DNA from 4 places in the Neomoorella humiferrea genome. Region 3 is predicted to be linked to each of the others. Evidence: riboswitches for the same ligand, from Rfam matches in the RefSeq annotation. Region 3 holds a riboswitch; each other region holds the start of a gene.

Region 1 (4,209 bases), 1.3 Mb from region 3:
ATCCACCATGCGTACATCAATAATAACCGCTCTAGCTCTGGTTTTTTCTATTTCTTCCAATATTTGCTGCTGCAAGAGGCCTACCGTTCTATCATCAAGGTCAATCTGAATCGGCACGAGTAAAAACTCATTTAAAGCGATTATGGGTACAACCCTGGAGTCACCGTAGTTAGATCTCAAGTTCTCCATCGTCTTCACTCTCTCTGCTTCCAGTTATAACCCGAGCTAACTGGCGACGTTTTTTCTTCTCATCAGCTATGATGGCGATACCCTTTCTCAAAGCATCTTCCAGATCCCTGGCAATAGTTACCATACGGAAATCCACCCCCAGTTTTACCAGGGTATGGGCTACTTCCGGTTTGATACCGGTCAAAATAACTTCAGCCCCTAAAAATCTAATGGCGTTAAACATTTCAATTAAAAATCCGCCCACGGCCGTATCAATCATGGGAACGCCCGTTACATCGACCAATACCACTTTAGTCCGGGTAGCGCTTACCCTGTCTAGCAGTCTCTCAGCTATGCTCTGCGCCCACTGGCTGTCTAGATTGCCGATCAGGGCCACGAGCAACATATCCGTCCATATACGAATTATTGGGGTTGCCAGTTCCGGAAGCATACGGCGTAGATTGGTGATAGTCTGCTCGTGTTCTTTACGGATTTCCCCACAAATCTTAATAATTGTAAAAAGCAGGTCGGTGATAGGCAGATCGGGATGGTTTTCAGCCAATACCTTTATTTTTTCCGTTAAAGCCTCCTCTCCAGTTTCAGCTAATAATAAGCTTAAGGTTTCTTTAAGTTGTTCTGGCTGCTTTTTGTCTTTATTGTCGGGGCTCAGGATCGCCGCTAAAAACTCATACCATAGCTTTTTCGTCTTGCCTGTAGCTGCCACTTCATTAATCAGTTCTTCTATTTTAATGTGGGCTTTAAACTCCATTAATTTCCCTCCAATTTCAGGTAATAATATCCACCTTCTAAAATAAATAGTGTTTATTTTATTCAATACCTATCACCTGTTTCCTGCTTCATATGCTAAATCATTTATTTTTGAAAAATTATATTACTTACTCGACCCCCTCACTCATTAACTGGTTTGGATTTCCTTGACAAGAGGAGTTCGTTAAAGTTAATATAAAAATTGGTTTAGAAAAAATAAATACAACTTCTCTACCGCCAAGGGCAAACTCGATCGAAAGACGGGGACGCAAAGCCACGGGCCTAAATCTCTTTTTTGAGATACGGCAGCCGGGTTTCCGGTAGGATGCTGTAGGATGGTGCCAGGCTAGTAAAATACGTATGTAGTTGCCTGGTTTTTATTTAGGCTTTTTTCATTTAATAATCTGTCTTTTGTTACGGTAGAGCAAGGTGCCTTTCTAAAAAGGCGATGACTGGTATGGATAACTGGCGAGGGCACCAGTATTGGGCTGCAGTTAAAGACGGTAAACTTATAATCGAGCATCCTGAAGGTGAGCCATATTCATATCGGGAGCTATACCTATATAACCCGCGGTTACGAACAGTATATAAAATTTCGATTAAACCCAGAGAGTGGAATAGATATCATTCCAATACACGCGGCCGAAATCTATTCGCCAGACCGATATATGGAAAAAAACGCCGAGAGGCAGATACGAGGTACCAGGTAGCCTGGGGAAAGGCTTAAAAAGAGCCGAAAGGAGACAAAAAATGCCTGACAACTATACCCCCAATATAGCCACTATTTCTCCTACAACCAGCCTAGGGGAGGCCATCGCCACCATTATTAATACCGGTAGTTTCGTTTTAAAGATTGCCGGCGCAGGAGATAACCCCGAAGGATGGCTCAATTACCTCGACATATTAAAAATCATTCAGGACGCCCCTGAAGGCGCGACCCTAAGGGCGCGTCGGATTAAGGATTACATACACCCGGATAACAATGCGCACGATCTGTATTCAGTCGAAAAACTCCTGGCCCAGGCCCTGGAAAATCACGCCAGGGAACAGGAATTGCGTCTGGTGCTTGAAGAGCTCATCAATGTAGTAATTGCCGAGGCGCCGGTGGGCTTGGCCTTTTTGAACCCCCAGGGCGAAATCCTGCATCTCAACTCCCTGGCGGAACAACTATTGCAAGCGGCTTCCCTCAGCTGTGTCGATTTAATAAAAATGGCGAATAACAATGAAACGAAAACCATCAGGGCTAATAGTCGCACCTACAAATTGTGGGTGGTCAAGTCCGGAAAAGAAAAAGCCCCCGGGTATTTAGCTATTTTCGTCGATGTAACTACCGAACAGCAGCTCGTAGAAAAAGTAAAATATGCCCAGCAGGAGGCCGAAATGGCGCTGGCCACCCTCCTTCCCGATCAGCGGGTGGAAGCCAGATTGCGAGCCATTGTAGAATATATGGACGAATACGACTCGGCGACGGGAAGGATCAAAATCACCGGTGTGATTCGGGAAGGCGTGTATCGTCATGTAATCAACATCCTGCGCCTGATAGCCGAACTCTCCAAACAGGGGCTTACCGAGCTGCCGGGCATAGATAAAGATGTCCTCGTTCAGGCGGCGATATTCCACGACCTGGCCAAGGTGCAGCCTTACTTACACCCGGGGGATGTCGTGGACCCGCAGGAAGTTTTTGAGCCCGGCTATGTGCACGCCTTCCGCAGCGCTTCCATGGCCAGGGGAATCTACAACATAGACGAGCGGACGGTTAATCTCATAAAATATCACCACCATGAAGAAAACGACCTGCCGGCAGAGTATCCCCTCTACCTCCTGCCCATGTACCGCCTCTTCCGGCTCCTAGACGGTTTATCGGCGGGTATCACCAGGAGGGGCTCCCGGGTAAAGTTAACAACCAACGGCACCCTTATTAGCGTTAGGGAAGAAAGCTCCTTTCCCCTCTACAACCAACATCTGGAGCTGGACCTGTATTCCGGCAGAAAGGTCGTTAAACCTTTAGATTAATAGTTCGTTTCCACTCGCTGCTCCAGGGGCTTCACTTCTACACGGCCGGAATGAAGATCGAGTTCCAGGCAACGGTTATAAATCGGATGGGCGCTTTCTTCCCTCACCTGGACGATCGCTCCCCTTACCGCCAGGCTTATCCTGGAGCCCCGCCTGGTGATCCCCGCCGAAAGCCCATCCAGCAGGCGGAAGAGCCTATGCATGGGTAAAAGGCCCCGAGGAAAATCGGACGGCAGTTCACCGTCGGGATGGTGATGATATTGAATAAGATAAACTATGCTCCGCTCCAGTTGGTAAACCTTGCGGGCCAAAGAGGCGCTGCGGAAAGCGTGGTACTGCCCCGGCTCGAAGGCTTCTTTAGGGTCGACCATATCGCCGACCTCTAGATGGGGCTGGACTTTACCAACATCGTGATAGATAGAGGTTTGTACTAATATTTCCCTTGAAATGCCGTCGACAGCCTTCAGCCCTTTCATAAACAATTCCGTCAACAACCGAAGAATATTGATGACGTGGCGGTAAACCCCTTCCTTTATAATGCCGGTAATCTTTATTTTGCCGGTTGCCGAGTCGTACTCGTCCCGGTATTCCGGTATGGATTTAAGCCGGGCCACAACTTCGGGATCGACAATAAGGTTGCCCAGGGCCATTTCAAGTTCTTCCTGGGAATGGCGCAGCGTTGCAAGCTGGACTTTTGATTCTTTTCGCAGTTCCCTTTCCCGGTCGCGTTCTTCCAGGGCTACCCGCAACAGCCCATACGTTGTAAAGATGCCCGATTTCCCCTTCCTGGTGAGGAAATAAGGTGGGTTGTGCTCCCTCTTTTCCGCCCATAAACATATAGCTGAAAGCCCTGCTTCTTCTTCCAGGTAGTCGTCCTCGGCAATAGGTTTTATGAATACCCTTATGCCACTTTCCATTATCCTATTCATGCCGGGTTCCTTCACAAAGGTTCGCAGAATGTCCAGACCGTGCAGCCACCCTACAGGTTCTTCCGCATTATTGATTACCTGCAATACAAAACTATCATTTTCAAGCATCTTTTTTATGGCTTCTGCGATGCTGGCACCTTCCGCAATAGATGGTATTTCACGGGAATCCGAAGTAAGCATGTTCCTCTATAATTCCTCCTTGAAAACGTCGAGTAAACTATTAAGGGGCTTACCTTAAGCTCCCCGCTTTAAATTCAGCCGCTTAATACTCGGAAGAATGTTGCCCCTGAGGTTGGCGAGCCCCCGCATGTACGGGGGCGTCAGGGGCACC
Region 2 (4,209 bases), 210 kb from region 3:
GGGGCAAATGGAAGCGTTTGTGAAGGTCGATCACGGGGATGATGCGACCGCGCAGGTTTATTACCCCTTCTATAAAGGCCGGGGTTCGCGGAATCGGAGTAATGTTCTGCATGCGAATGATTTCCTGGACGTAGTTGATGTCGACGCCATATGTTTCGCCGGCCAGCTGAAAAACTACCAGCTGCACTTCGGCCGCCGTTCCGTTTGCCACTTATAGCTCACCTCTCTTTATGATGGTTATTTCCGCATATAGAGTTTAATTCCTGCAAAAAAAGTATATTTTTATCTTTCCGGGTCAGGCTAAAAATAGATTAGACCGCTTGAAGGATGTGGAAAATATGCCTCCGCGCATTAAATGTCGGGTAGCCAATTGCATCTACTGGCAGGACGGCACCTGCGGCGCCGAAAGCATAACCGTGGCCGTTCAAGGAACGCCCAATAACTCCAGCGCCAAAAACGATCGCGACACCGAATGCGAAACCTTCCAGGCCCGGGCATGAGGCGGTCCTTTAAAGTTTGAAACTGGCCACCGCCCTTTCCAGCTCACCGGCGGCCGTCGCCAGCTGCCGGGCCGCCTGGCTGATCTGGTCTACAGCCGCCGTCTGCTCTTCGGTGGAAGCGGAAACCTCCTGGGTGCTGGCGGCCATCTCTTCTATACCGGCGGCTATGCTCTCCACCCGGCCCTTTACCTGCCGGGAGCCGGCGTACATTTCTTCGGACTTGGACGCCACGTTTTTAATTTTACCTACCAGGGTGGCGACGGCTTCGGCAATGGCCGCGAAGGCCGTGCCTGTCTGGCCTACCACTTCCGCCCCCCGGCGAACGTCGGCGGTGCCTTCGGCCATGCCGGCCACGACGCGCTCTGTCTCGCGCTGAATTTCGGCAATCAGGCCGACGATCTCTTTGGCGGCACCCGCCGCCTGCTCGGCCAGCTTGCGTACCTCTTCGGCCACTACGGCAAAGCCGCGGCCCTGCTCCCCGGCCCTGGCCGCTTCAATGGCAGCGTTGAGGGCCAGGAGATTGGTCTGCTCGGCGATGCCGGAGATAACGCCGACAATCTGGCCTATCTGCCGGGAACGGCTGCCCAATTCTTCAATGGCTGCAGCCAGCTCTTTCATCCTGCTGGTAATGGCCTCCATTTGACGGGTGGCCTCTTTCACCGCCAGTTCGCCTTCGGCGGCCTTCGCCGCTGCCTGTTCGGAAGCGGCGGCCATCTCCTCGGCATTGCGGTGCACTTCTTCTACCCGGGCCACCTGGGCGTCGGTCGCCGCCGCTGTCTCGCTGACATGGCGGGCCTGGTCTTCGGCACCTTTGGCCATTTCCTGGGTGGTGGCCGCCACCTGGCGGGCGGCCTCTCCCAGTTCCTGAGACATACGCGCCAAATCCCGGCTGGCCGCAGTCACCTGTTCCGTCATTGTGCGCACCCGGCCGATGAGCCGGCGCAGGTTGTCGCCCATGGCGTTGAAGGCCGCGGACAATTTGCCCACTTCGTCATTGGCGAAAATCTTGAGGGGTTCGGCGGTGAGGTCCCCTTCCGCAATGCGCGCAGCGTAGGCGGCCAATCTGCCTAGAGCCCTGGAAATCATGCGGCTGATGAGCCAGGCCACCGCCAGGGCCAATAGAAGGGCCAGAATGAGGCCGCTGATGAGGGCGGAACGCGCCGCGGTGACGGCTGCGGCCAGCCGTTCTTCGGCCGTTTTATTTTGATCGCCCATCTCTTTAGCCAAATGGTTGCCAATATTATTGAGGTTGTCCAGGGAGGCCCCCATCTGGAAGCTTAATATGGGCAAGGCTGCCAGGCGGTCGGCCTGGCTGGTATTGACGATGCTGTTTTTAAAGGTATCGTTGAAGCTCTTGGCGGCCTGGGTCATGGCCGCAAGGTACCCGGCTGTTTGCCCGTCGAGCTGCCGTCCTTCAAGGGCGGCGCGGGCGTCGTTGAAACGCTGCATGGCCTCGTCAAAAGCATTGATATGTGTCGCGGAGCCATTGATTATGTAATCGGTGGCCCGGCGGTAAGCATCCCAGACGGCATTGCTCATCTCATTAAAAAGCATGTTTTCTTCGTGGGTCTGAATGACTTCCCGAGAAATAGCGTCAATTTCCTGCAGGCTGAAGTTTACATAGGCCACCACGGCAACAAATATCAAAATCACAAGGGAAAATCCGGCCAACAATTTCGCGCCCAATCGAACGCGGCTAAAATATCCCCCTCCGCCTTTAGCCTTAAGACTCGGGAATGCCCCGGGCGTTTCGCCGCCTCTCTGTCCCTTTTCCTCCTTCTTTTTCCTTAATAATCGGCCCATATACTTGCAGCTCCCCTCCGGTTGTTAAAATAATAAAGGCCACCCCCTGGGTAGCCCCGTTCCACCCGCGGCAACTGGCTGTCCTGGCCCTTACCGGGCTTTAGACCCTGTAGCTTTGCGCCCCTGCCTTTCGACAGGTTTGCCTTTTTTCGGGGAATTTTTTCTATTTTCGCCTTAAATTATACCCCAGGGGGCGGCATTATGCAAGATATGCCAATTAAGAATTTCTTTGCTATTCTTCCATGCCTCCTGCCGCCATTAACTCGGAAACCGTCACCAGCTCGTACCCCTTTTCCCTAAGCCTTTTTACCAGGAGGGGGAGGGCCGCCAGAGTTCCGGGATGACCTTCGTGGAGAAGGATGATGCTCCCGTCCCGCACATTATTCATGACGTTTTTGACGATGGCGTCCGGACCAGGGTTGGACCAGTCGCGGGGGTCGATGTTCCAGGTCACCGTTTTTAATTTTAATTCCGTAGCCGCGGTAAGCAGATCGTCACTTAAGGCTCCATAGGGAGGGCGAAAATATTTAATCTGCCCGCCGCTTATTTCCTCCAGGACAAAGGCGGCCTGCCTCAAGTCGGCTTGGGCCTCTTTAAAGGGAACCTTGCTTAAGTTGGCGTGGCGCCACGAATGGCTGGCTACTTCGTGCCCCCCGGTAAGAACCGCCTGCACCAGCTGGGGAAAGGCCTGCGCCTGCCGCCCGACCAGGAAAAAGGTCGCCGGGGTTTTGGTGGCTGCCAGCACTGCTAAATAGCGCTCCGTCCATCGAGGAAAAGGGCCGTCGTCAAAGGTGAGGGCCACCCGGCGTCCGGCATTTGGTACCTGGCGCAGGGGCCGGGACGGTTCTACACGTTCTGCAGGATGAGTTTCCGTAGGATAAGGTTTTAACCCTTCCGGTCCATTGGATAACCCCGGAGGGGAGGTTTCCGGCAATGCCTCCATAAAAACGTATGGAAATACGCCGTCTTCCCGGTACCAGGACGCACCGGCGATAGTAGCGACGACTGACATTAAGGCCGCCAGGGTAATCACGTAACATAGCCGCAGCAATACCTCGGCCCAAACCGCCCTGGCATGCCTGCCGACACCCTCCGCCCGAAGCCAGCGCTCCTCAACAATTTTCCCTGCCTGTCCCATTTCTCGGACCGCCTTCCCGCCCGCAAGTCTTTCGTCCTTCTACATAATTAGACGTTTTTCCAGCAAGTTAGTTCCGTAGATATGAGTGAAAATTAAAGGCCGTCGCCCCGTAGTATTTTAAAATAGTGAGCAGGGCCTTCTGAGTGAGGATCTCATAACGATAATAGCGCTGGATATAAGATAGGGCCTGCCGCAGTACTTCCCCGCCGACGGCCTGTTCCATTTCCAGCCAGAAAAGGGCGCCGCGATTATACACGGCCCGACGGTATGCCTGTTCGTCGCCGTATTCCTCCAAGGATAAATCAACGGGTTGCCCTGTCAGGGCCCCCAGACGTTTGATTTCGTCCAGTTTGGTCTGATAAAGGGCGGTGTTAAAGTTACGGTAAAACATAAGGGTGCTGTACTCGGCAAGGCCTTCGTCAATCCAGGCGGAACGGACGCTGTCGTTGCCCACCAGATTGTACCACCACTGATGGGCGACTTCGTGGACGACGGTGGCGGGATTAAAACCTTTGCGGTTGCTGATAATAATAAAGCCGGGGTATTCCATACCTGCCAGGTCATCGAGGGGAACAAAGGCCAGATGCAGGTAACTGTAGGGGTAAGTTCCGAAGACGCGCTGGAAAAAATCTAAAGCCCGTTCTGCCGCGTCGAGGGCCGCCATCGCCGGCTCATCCCTGGCGGCCATCACCAGCTGCACCAGACCCGCCTGACGTGTGATAAAATCCCAACCGGCAGCGGCCGTAAAAGCAAACTCGCGGATGGGTT
Region 3 (4,209 bases):
AGGCCATGGGTTCTTCCGTGGTCCGCACGGGTGAAATTGGCGCCGGCAATGTTACCAAGCTGGCCAACCAGATTATTGTCGCCCTGAACATCGCTGCCATGTCCGAGGCCCTGGTTTTGGCCACCAAAGCCGGAGTCGACCCGGAGCTGGTGTACCAGGCCATCCGCGGCGGTCTGGCCGGGAGCACGGTGTTGGATGCCAAAGCGCCCCTGGTGCTGGCCGGTCAGTTCAAACCCGGTTTCCGCATCAATTTACACATTAAAGACCTGGCCAATGCCCTGTCGGCCGGCCATGAGGCGGGCGTGCCCCTGCCCTTGACGGCTGTTGTTATGGAAATACTCCAGGCCTTAAAGGTTGACGGGCTGGGGGATGCCGACCACGGGGCCATCATTCGTTTCTACGAAAAGCTGGCCCAGGTGGAGGTCAGAAAGAAATAGGGAAAATCAAGTCGCCGTGCGAGGTCCGGGCCGGATTTATGAAGGCCTGGACCTCGCTTTAAAAGAGATAAAAACGATTGGGCGGCAGCTATGGGAATTTATTTACAGTCAGGTACAGGTGCGTGATGTTTATGAAAGAAAGGCTAGTCATCAGGAAAAAGAAAATGTATGAAGAAGTGGTGGAGCGTATTCTTCAGCTTATAAAATCAGGCGAATATAAGGTTGGCGATCGCCTGCCGCCCGTACAAGAGCTGAGTGAAATGTTCGGCGTGGGCACCCCTACATTAAGGGAGGGGCTTTCCGTCCTCTCTTCGAGCGGTATCCTGGAGATCAGGCACGGCAACGGGATTTACATCAAGCGTTTTCCCCTGGAGGCCGAGGACGTTCTCGCCCAGATAAATGAAGTGGAGTACGAACAGCTCCTTTCCTGGGTGGAGTTTCGCCGGGCCCTGGAAGCTGAAGCCGCTGCCCTGGCGGCCGAGAGGCGTGACGAGGCAGATCTTGAGGCCATTGAGGCGGCGGAAAGAAGACTGGAAGAAGAGATAACACGGGGAGAAATCACCATCGAACCCGACTATCAGTTCCACAACACTATAGCCCTGGCTACCAAAAACCCCATCTTTATTCAAACCGCCAGCACCATCGAGCACATTATCAGGCAGTATTTCCATTTGAGTTTACGCTATGGTAAAACTTTTCCGTGGCATCGCGAACTCGTGGTTACGGAACACCGGAAAATCATAGAAAACATCCGCAATAAAAAACCGCGGGAGGCGCGCAATGCCATGCTGGAGCATCTTAACAACGTGGCCGGCCGGGCCAAGCTCCTGGAGAGCATGGCAAAGGGCGAAAAATTAGATAAAAGCTAGATTGCCGGGCATATATTTTAATGTATTTTTAAAGTGACGTTAATACAATTATAACTCCTGCATGTTAATATACAGGTGAGCAAAGCCCTCTGACCTCCTTTTTAAATATAAATTTCCTACCACACCCGGAATTAGCCGGGTTGTTTTTTTATTTTGCAGGAAAAAAGGTATTGATGTCGAATAGCGTAATAAAAAGTAAAATGTTACCGCTAAAGGCAAACCCCACCGAAAGGGGGGGACGCAAAGCCATGGGTCTAAGGCTTTTTAAGCTATGATCGCCAGGCTGCCGGTACCTTGATGCTGATTTTTTATTAAGCATTGAGTTTCAGGGCGGCCTTAAGTTTTCGCGCCGCCCTTAATTTTTTAGTAGCATTGGGGCCCGCTCACAGGAAGGGGATTACCGGATGTCATGCAGGGAAAGGCTTATAAACCTGGAAGTATTGGAAGCCCTTTTGGACGATTACCTGTCTCGTAAAAGTGTGTCAGCGCCGTATAAACGCTTTCTTTTGCGGATGATTGAGGGTCAGGTGGAAATCCTCGTCCATAATCTTTTACAAAAGGTTGATGATACAATAATGCATAACTACAAAAATTGGCGGCAGAAAGCTTGACAGGACCGGTGCTATCTGCTAAGATAACGCTACGGAAAGGGAGTACCTTATTACGGGCGGAAGTAGCTCAGTGGTAGAGCATCGCCTTGCCAAGGCGAGGGTCGCGGGTTCAAATCCCGTCTTCCGCTCCATATTTTTCGCTGAGGGCCTCGGCACGGGTATTAACCTGTCCGAGGTGTTATTCTAAATGCTGCTTTTTAAGGATGCGGCAGGAAAAGGTAATGGCAACGGCGAAATATGCTAAACGTAGTAGGGATCAGGGAGGAGCAGTTAAGTAATGAAGGCAACCGTCGAGAAGCTGGATAAAAATCAGGTACTTCTGGAAGTAGAAGTGGAAGCCCCCAGGGTACAAAAGGCCATAGATCAAGCCTATCGCCGCCTGGTAAAGCGGGTAAACATACCGGGGTTCCGTAAAGGAAAGGCGCCGCGTTTTATCCTCGAGCGTTATATAGGCAAAGAGCCCATCTATGACGAAGCGGTGGAAATTGTCGTGCCGCCGGCTTATGAAGAAGCCCTGGCCGAACACAGCCTGGAACCCATCGACCGGCCGGAAGTAGAAATAGTCAAGGTAGAAGAGGGCGAGCCTTTAATCTTTAAGGCAAAGGTCGAGGTAAAACCTGAAGTCCAGCTGGGACCCTATAAGGGGGTTGAAGTAGAAAAACCCGAGGTTCGGGTCGGCGAAGAAGACGTCGACGCCTACCTTAAAAGCATGCAGGAACGGTATGCCACCCTGAAAAACATCGAAGACGAACCCGCAGCGGTAGGTGACATCGTCGTTATCGATTTTAAAGGTACGGTAGATGGAGAACCCCATCCCGGCCTGGAGGGCAGCAATTTTACCCTCGAATTAGGCTCGGGCACACTGGTCCCCGGCTTTGAAGAACAGCTAGTAGGTGCCAGGGTGAATGAAGAACGTACCATAAACATTACCTTTCCGTCCGACTACCATCAAAAGGATCTGGCAGGCAAGGAAGCCGTCTTTCAGGTTACCGTACGGGGAATTAAGCGAAAAGAGCTGGCGCCCTTAGACGATGAGTTCGCCAAAGACGTGAGCGAGTGCGAAACCTTAGACGAACTGCGCCAGGATATCCGCCGTCGGTTGGAGGAAAGACGGCGCCAGGAAATCGATGCCGCCGTCAGGCAGGCGGTGGTGGCCAAGGTCGTAGATGCGGCAACAGTAGATCTCCCGGAGGTTATGGTCAGACGACGCATCGCTGCTCGCATCCGCGAACTGGAGCGCAACTTACAGATCAGAAAAATAACTCTAGATGAGTTCTTAAAAGAAAACGGGAAGAATATGGAAGATCTAGATAAAGAATTCCGGCCCGGAGCGGAACGGGAAGTAAAGACGGAGCTGGTTTTGGAGGCCATAGCAAAAGCGGAAAATATTGAGGCCACTGAAGAAGAGGTGGTGGCGGAAATCGACAAAATGGCACGCGCCTTCCGGCAGGATCCCGAAGAAGTCCGGAAAAATTTGGGCGACTTGTCTTTCCTGAAATACGATATAATGATCAAAAAGACCATTGATTTTCTGGTGGAAAACAGCGTGGCCGTTCCGCCCCGGGAAGGCGGAGTAGAGGAGAAGGGAGAAACTGCTGCTGCAGGGGAGTAACATTTTCCTATGGAGGTGGGATAAGGAGTGTCTATCCTGGTACCGGTTGTCGTTGAGCAGACGAACAGGGGCGAGCGGGCCTACGATATTTACTCCCGCTTGCTAAAAGACCGTATCATTTTTTTGGGCAGCGCCATAGATGATCATGTGGCCAACCTGGTGATTGCCCAGATGCTTTTCCTGGAAGCGGAGGATCCCGATAAAGATATCCACCTATATATCAACAGCCCCGGTGGCTCCATTTCTGCAGGGATGGCCATCTTTGACACCATGCAGTATATCCGGCCCGATGTATCTACCATTTGCGTCGGCCTGGCGGCCAGCATGGGTGCCTTTCTTTTAGCGGCCGGCGCCAAGGGCAAACGTTTCGCCCTGCCCCACAGCGAGATCATGATTCACCAGCCCATGGGCGGCACCCAGGGCCAGGCCGTAGATATCGAGATCCACGCCAAGCGTATCCTGGCCATCCGGGATACTTTAAACCGTATTTTGAGCGACATTACCGGTAAACCCGTGGAACAGATTGCCAGGGACACCGACCGCGATCATTTTATGACGCCCCTGGAAGCCAAAGAGTACGGTTTAATCGACGAGGTGATCACCAAGCGCGAGTTGCCCCGTAAATAGGGACGGCGAGGTGAACTAAACATGTATAAATATACCGACGATAAGGGCCAGCT
Region 4 (4,209 bases), 1.1 Mb from region 3:
CTGCGCTTGCTGGACCAGGAGGCCATGCTCCTCTCCCTGGACGACCTGGGATTTTTGCCGGCCATAAAAGAACGCTTTGAGAATCTCATCCACAGTTCCTACGGCATGCTCCTCATTACCGGTCCCACTGGTAGCGGTAAGACGACGACCCTCTATGCCACCCTTAACATTTTAAGCTCGCCGGAAAAAAACATCATTACCATTGAAGACCCGGTAGAATACCTGCTGCCCGGCATCAACCAGGTGCGGGTCAATCCCAAGGCAGGCTTGACCTTTGCCTCCGGGCTGCGGTCTATCCTGCGCCAGGATCCCGATATCATTATGGTAGGAGAAATTCGCGACCGGGAAACGGCAGACATCGCCGTCCGGGCGGCGACCACCGGCCATCTGGTGTTCAGCACCCTTCATACCAATGACGCTGCCGGGGCCGTCACCCGCCTCTTAGATATGGGCGTTGAACCTTACCTGGTCAACTCTTCCCTTATCGGCGTAGTGGCCCAGCGGCTGGTACGCCGGCTCTGCCCCCACTGCCGGGAGATTTACCGGCCCGAACCGGGGTCTTTGGAAAAGACCTGGCTGCCAGCAGTAGAAGAACTCTGGCGGGGTCGGGGTTGCCAGCGCTGCAGCTTTACCGGTTATGCCGGCCGGACGGCCATCCAGGAGGTACTGGTGATGAATGAAGAACTCCGCAGCCTGGTGACCGCCAAGGCACCGGCCATGACTCTGAAAGAGGCGGCCGTAGCTGCCGGTATGGTGCCTTTAATCGAGGACGGCTTGGAAAAAGTCCGCCAGGGAATTACCACGGTAAGTGAAGTCCTGCGTGTTTCCCTGGGCGGTTTGTAAAGACCAGACTGTACTGTCCCGGGTGGCATATACTTCCATTGATCTTGAATTCATAGTCCTGCCCTTTGCAGTTAGCCCGGCACCATACGTTGTTTATTAACATTGGTAGCAGTTGGCTATTAAAAATCCTTGCGTTTGTTATCCTGGCTTTATCCGGGAGGATTAAAATGTTCGACATTGAAACCATCCTACGGGCGGCGGCTGCCGCCGGGGCCTCCGATGTCCATCTCTCTGTTGGCCTGCCGCCGGTTTTCCGGGTCCACGGCGAACTCCAGGTTCAGCGCCAGTGGGAGCCCCTTGATGCCGGGATGACGGCCGCCCTGGTACGGCCTATGGTGGGCGAGAGGTGGGAGGTATTGCAAGAGCGGGGAGAAATAGACCTGGCTTACTCCCTGCCCGGCGTAAGCCGTTTCCGGGTCAATGTCTTTCACCAGCGGGGGAGCGTTAGCGCAGCCATCCGCCTTATACCCAGGGAAATACCCAGCCTGGAAACCCTGGGATTACCGCCGGTGGTGGCCGAGCTGGCGGAACGACAGCACGGCCTGGTCCTGGTGACGGGGCCGACGGGTAGCGGCAAGTCCACCACCCTGGCGGCCATGGTGGATAAAATCAACCGGGAACGCAGCTGCCATATTATTACCCTGGAAGACCCCATCGAATACCTGCACCAGCACCGCCGTAGCATCGTCAACCAGCGGGAAGTGGGTTCAGATACCCGTTCCTTTGCCAGTGCCCTGCGGGCCGCCCTGCGTCAGGACCCGGATGTTATCCTGGTCGGCGAGATGCGCGATCTGGAGACCATTGCCACGGCCATCACGGCCGCGGAAACGGGCCACCTGGTCCTGGCGACTTTACATACCAGCAGTGCCATCCAGAGCGTGGACCGGATCATTGACGTTTTCCCGCCCCACCAGCAGGGACAGGTCCGTATCCAGCTGGCTGACACCCTGGAAGGGGTTATCACCCAGCAGCTTTTACCGCGGGCCGATAGGAAGGGTCGGGTCGCCGCCGTGGAAGTGCTGATTGCTACCCCGGCTGTCAAGAATCTGATCCGCGAGGGTAAAACCCACCAGATTGTTTCCAGCATGCAGACGGGAGCCCGCTACGGCATGCAGACCATGGACATGGCTCTGCGGCAGCTGGTCACCAGAGGGGTAATAACGGATAGAGAATTAAACAATGGTTAACGGAGCCAGGATTAGCAGGAACTTGCCTTTTTATGACGAATTAATGTCCATATATCCTCGTTCAAGGCAAACCTGGCGAAAGCCAGGGGCGCAAAGCTACGGGCCTGTAGACGCTGTCCATGGCCGCCGGGCTGCCGGGGAAGAGTTCTATCTTTCCCTGTTGCCGGTGGCTATTTATATTTTGGAGGGAAAGCATGAATTTTGCCTACCGGGGAAGGGATGCCAGGGGGAATGCAGTTAGCGGGACAATTGAAGCGGAAAGCCAGGAACTGGCCATCAGGGAACTGCGCCGGCAAGGGATTTTTATTACTTACTGCCGGCCGGCAGTTGTAACCCCAGCGAGGGACTGGCGGCGCCTTCTCCGGCGTCCGGTATCCCGTCGCGACCTGGCCCTCTTCAGCCGCCAGCTGGCGACCATGCTGGGGGCTGGCCTGCCGATTGTGACGGCCTTGCATATTTTACAGCGACAGGCAGAAAATCCTTCTCTGCGAGAAAGTATCGGTATGCTTCTCCAGGACCTGGAGTCCGGGGAGGCCTTTTATCGGGCCCTGGAACGGCAGCCCCGGGTCTTCCCGCCTATTTTCATTCACACCGTAGAGGCCGGTGAACTGGGTGGGGCCCTGGACGAGACCCTGGAGCGCCTGGCCGGGCACCTGGAACGGGAACATGAGGTAGAGGAAAAGGTCAAGTCAGCCCTGACCTACCCGGCGATAGTCAGCATGGTTGCCCTGCTGGTAGTTATTTTTCTCCTGACTTATGTCCTGCCTTCCTTCCAGGTCATGTTGAACAGCTTGCAGGTGCCCTTGCCCTGGCCGACGCGCCTGGTTATGGGGCTAAGTGAAGGGTTACGGCGCTTGTGGCCTTTTCTGGTCCTTTTCCTGGCCGGCGCCAGTTACGGGTTTTACCGCTGGCAGCAAAGGCCAGCGGGGCGCTACCAGGTCGACCGTTTGTTCCTTCGTTTACCAATTTTCGGTCCCCTGCATCATAAGGCGGTTCTATCTCGTTTCAGCCGTACCCTGGGTACCCTCCTGCACAGCGGTGTACCGGTCCTGCTGGCCCTGGAAATAGTGCGGCGTACGGTGGGCAATGCTGTGGTGGCTGGCGCGGTGGAGCGGGCGGCAGAAAGCGTTCGCGATGGGCAGAGCCTGGCGACTCCACTGGAAGCGAGCGGCGTCTTCCCTCCCATGGTGGTGGAGATGATTACGGTAGGCGAGGAAACTGGGGCCCTGGATGCCATGCTAGAACGAGTGGCGACTCTTTATGAGCAGGAGTTGGAGGCGGTCGTGGCCCGCCTGGCCTCACTCATAGAACCAATCCTGATTGTCGGGCTTGGTGGCATTGTGGGGGTGATCGTAATTTCGGTCTTTCTGCCCTACTTTCAGATGCTGGGCGGCATAAGGTAGAGGCGCGGGGGTATCTTTTTTCTCGTTTTGCCGGTGGCTATCCTAGCAGCCTGCCCTCATGACAATGCCCTGGCCGGCGGTTCAATGTCGAGGAGTGCCAGGATAACTCTGCATCCTGCCGCGTTTGAGATCGGGGATAATAATGCGGGTAAGAGGGGGGTGATTTACTTGTAGGTTTCCCCGGCGGGCTGGCAGCAGGAAAGCAAAAAGCGCAGGCAAAAAAATCAAGGAGGTTGATTTATTTATGTGGCAGAGACTGAAAAAGGCGCGGGACCAGCGGGGTTTCACCCTTGTCGAGCTTCTGGTGGTCATCGCCATCATCGGCATCCTGGCCGCCATCATCGCACCCAACGCCTTCAAGGCCATCGAAAAGGGCAAGGTGGCGGCGGCGGAAGCGGATTATAAGGCGATTAAGGCAGCGGTGCTGAATGCGTATACAGATACCGGGACTTGGCCGCCGTCGTCAACAGATTGGGGTGTAGATCCTGGCCTTGTGGACAAAAATAAGTGGAGTGGGGGTGCCCCGTCTACATGGAACGGCCCCTACCTGGAAAGGTGGAAGGACAAGAACCCTTGGGGCGGAAAATACTATTACGGACAGGGTGCTCCTCCTGACGGCAGCTGGAGTTGGGGAACAACAGCTAGGTGGCTTCAGTTGGAAAATGTGCCAGGTGTTAAAAGTGACGGTACCCTTCAAGATGGCAGCTCTGCAATGATTTTACAACAAGACCTTGGTACAGATGTTGTAAAAGCAAAATCAGGTAGCACTGTCCTTT

The links. A riboswitch is a leader RNA that binds a small molecule or an ion and turns the genes downstream of it on or off. The one in region 3 is predicted to bind cyclic di-GMP.
Region 1: another riboswitch for cyclic di-GMP. It lies ahead of MHFGQ_RS09570 (HD domain-containing protein); the one in region 3 lies ahead of MHFGQ_RS02580 (hypothetical protein).
Region 2: another riboswitch for cyclic di-GMP. It lies ahead of MHFGQ_RS01605 (methyl-accepting chemotaxis protein); the one in region 3 lies ahead of MHFGQ_RS02580 (hypothetical protein).
Region 4: another riboswitch for cyclic di-GMP. It lies ahead of MHFGQ_RS08205 (type II secretion system F family protein); the one in region 3 lies ahead of MHFGQ_RS02580 (hypothetical protein).

Annotation. Positions count from the first base shown of each region.
Region 1 covers NZ_CP136419.1:1,835,461-1,839,669, forward strand. Annotated here, with positions in the region: gene MHFGQ_RS09560 (STAS domain-containing protein) at 1-189, opposite strand, end outside; gene MHFGQ_RS09565 (STAS domain-containing protein) at 170-937, opposite strand; cyclic di-GMP riboswitch class I at 1,169-1,258, shown strand; gene MHFGQ_RS09570 (HD domain-containing protein) at 1,687-2,949, shown strand; gene MHFGQ_RS09575 (HD domain-containing protein) at 2,946-4,058, opposite strand; gene MHFGQ_RS09580 (chemotaxis protein CheW) at 4,113-4,209, opposite strand, start outside.
Region 2 covers NZ_CP136419.1:298,140-302,348, reverse strand. Annotated here, with positions in the region: gene MHFGQ_RS01615 (chemotaxis protein CheW) at 1-211, opposite strand, end outside; gene MHFGQ_RS01610 (DUF1540 domain-containing protein) at 339-500, shown strand; gene MHFGQ_RS01605 (methyl-accepting chemotaxis protein) at 510-2,153, opposite strand; cyclic di-GMP riboswitch class I at 2,370-2,457, opposite strand; gene MHFGQ_RS01600 (polysaccharide deacetylase family protein) at 2,536-3,441, opposite strand; gene MHFGQ_RS01595 (M1 family aminopeptidase) at 3,509-4,209, opposite strand, start outside.
Region 3 covers NZ_CP136419.1:512,717-516,925, forward strand. Annotated here, with positions in the region: gene garR (2-hydroxy-3-oxopropionate reductase) at 1-437, shown strand, start outside; gene MHFGQ_RS02575 (FadR/GntR family transcriptional regulator) at 569-1,306, shown strand; cyclic di-GMP riboswitch class I at 1,511-1,597, shown strand; gene MHFGQ_RS02580 (hypothetical protein) at 1,711-1,917, shown strand; tRNA gene MHFGQ_RS02585 (tRNA-Gly) at 1,974-2,048, shown strand; gene tig (trigger factor) at 2,195-3,529, shown strand; gene clpP (ATP-dependent Clp endopeptidase proteolytic subunit ClpP) at 3,557-4,156, shown strand; gene clpX (ATP-dependent Clp protease ATP-binding subunit ClpX) at 4,178-4,209, shown strand, end outside.
Region 4 covers NZ_CP136419.1:1,575,882-1,580,090, reverse strand. Annotated here, with positions in the region: gene MHFGQ_RS08215 (GspE/PulE family protein) at 1-843, shown strand, start outside; gene MHFGQ_RS08210 (type IV pilus twitching motility protein PilT) at 1,011-2,030, shown strand; cyclic di-GMP riboswitch class I at 2,086-2,169, shown strand; gene MHFGQ_RS08205 (type II secretion system F family protein) at 2,225-3,433, shown strand; gene MHFGQ_RS08200 (prepilin-type N-terminal cleavage/methylation domain-containing protein) at 3,678-4,209, shown strand, end outside.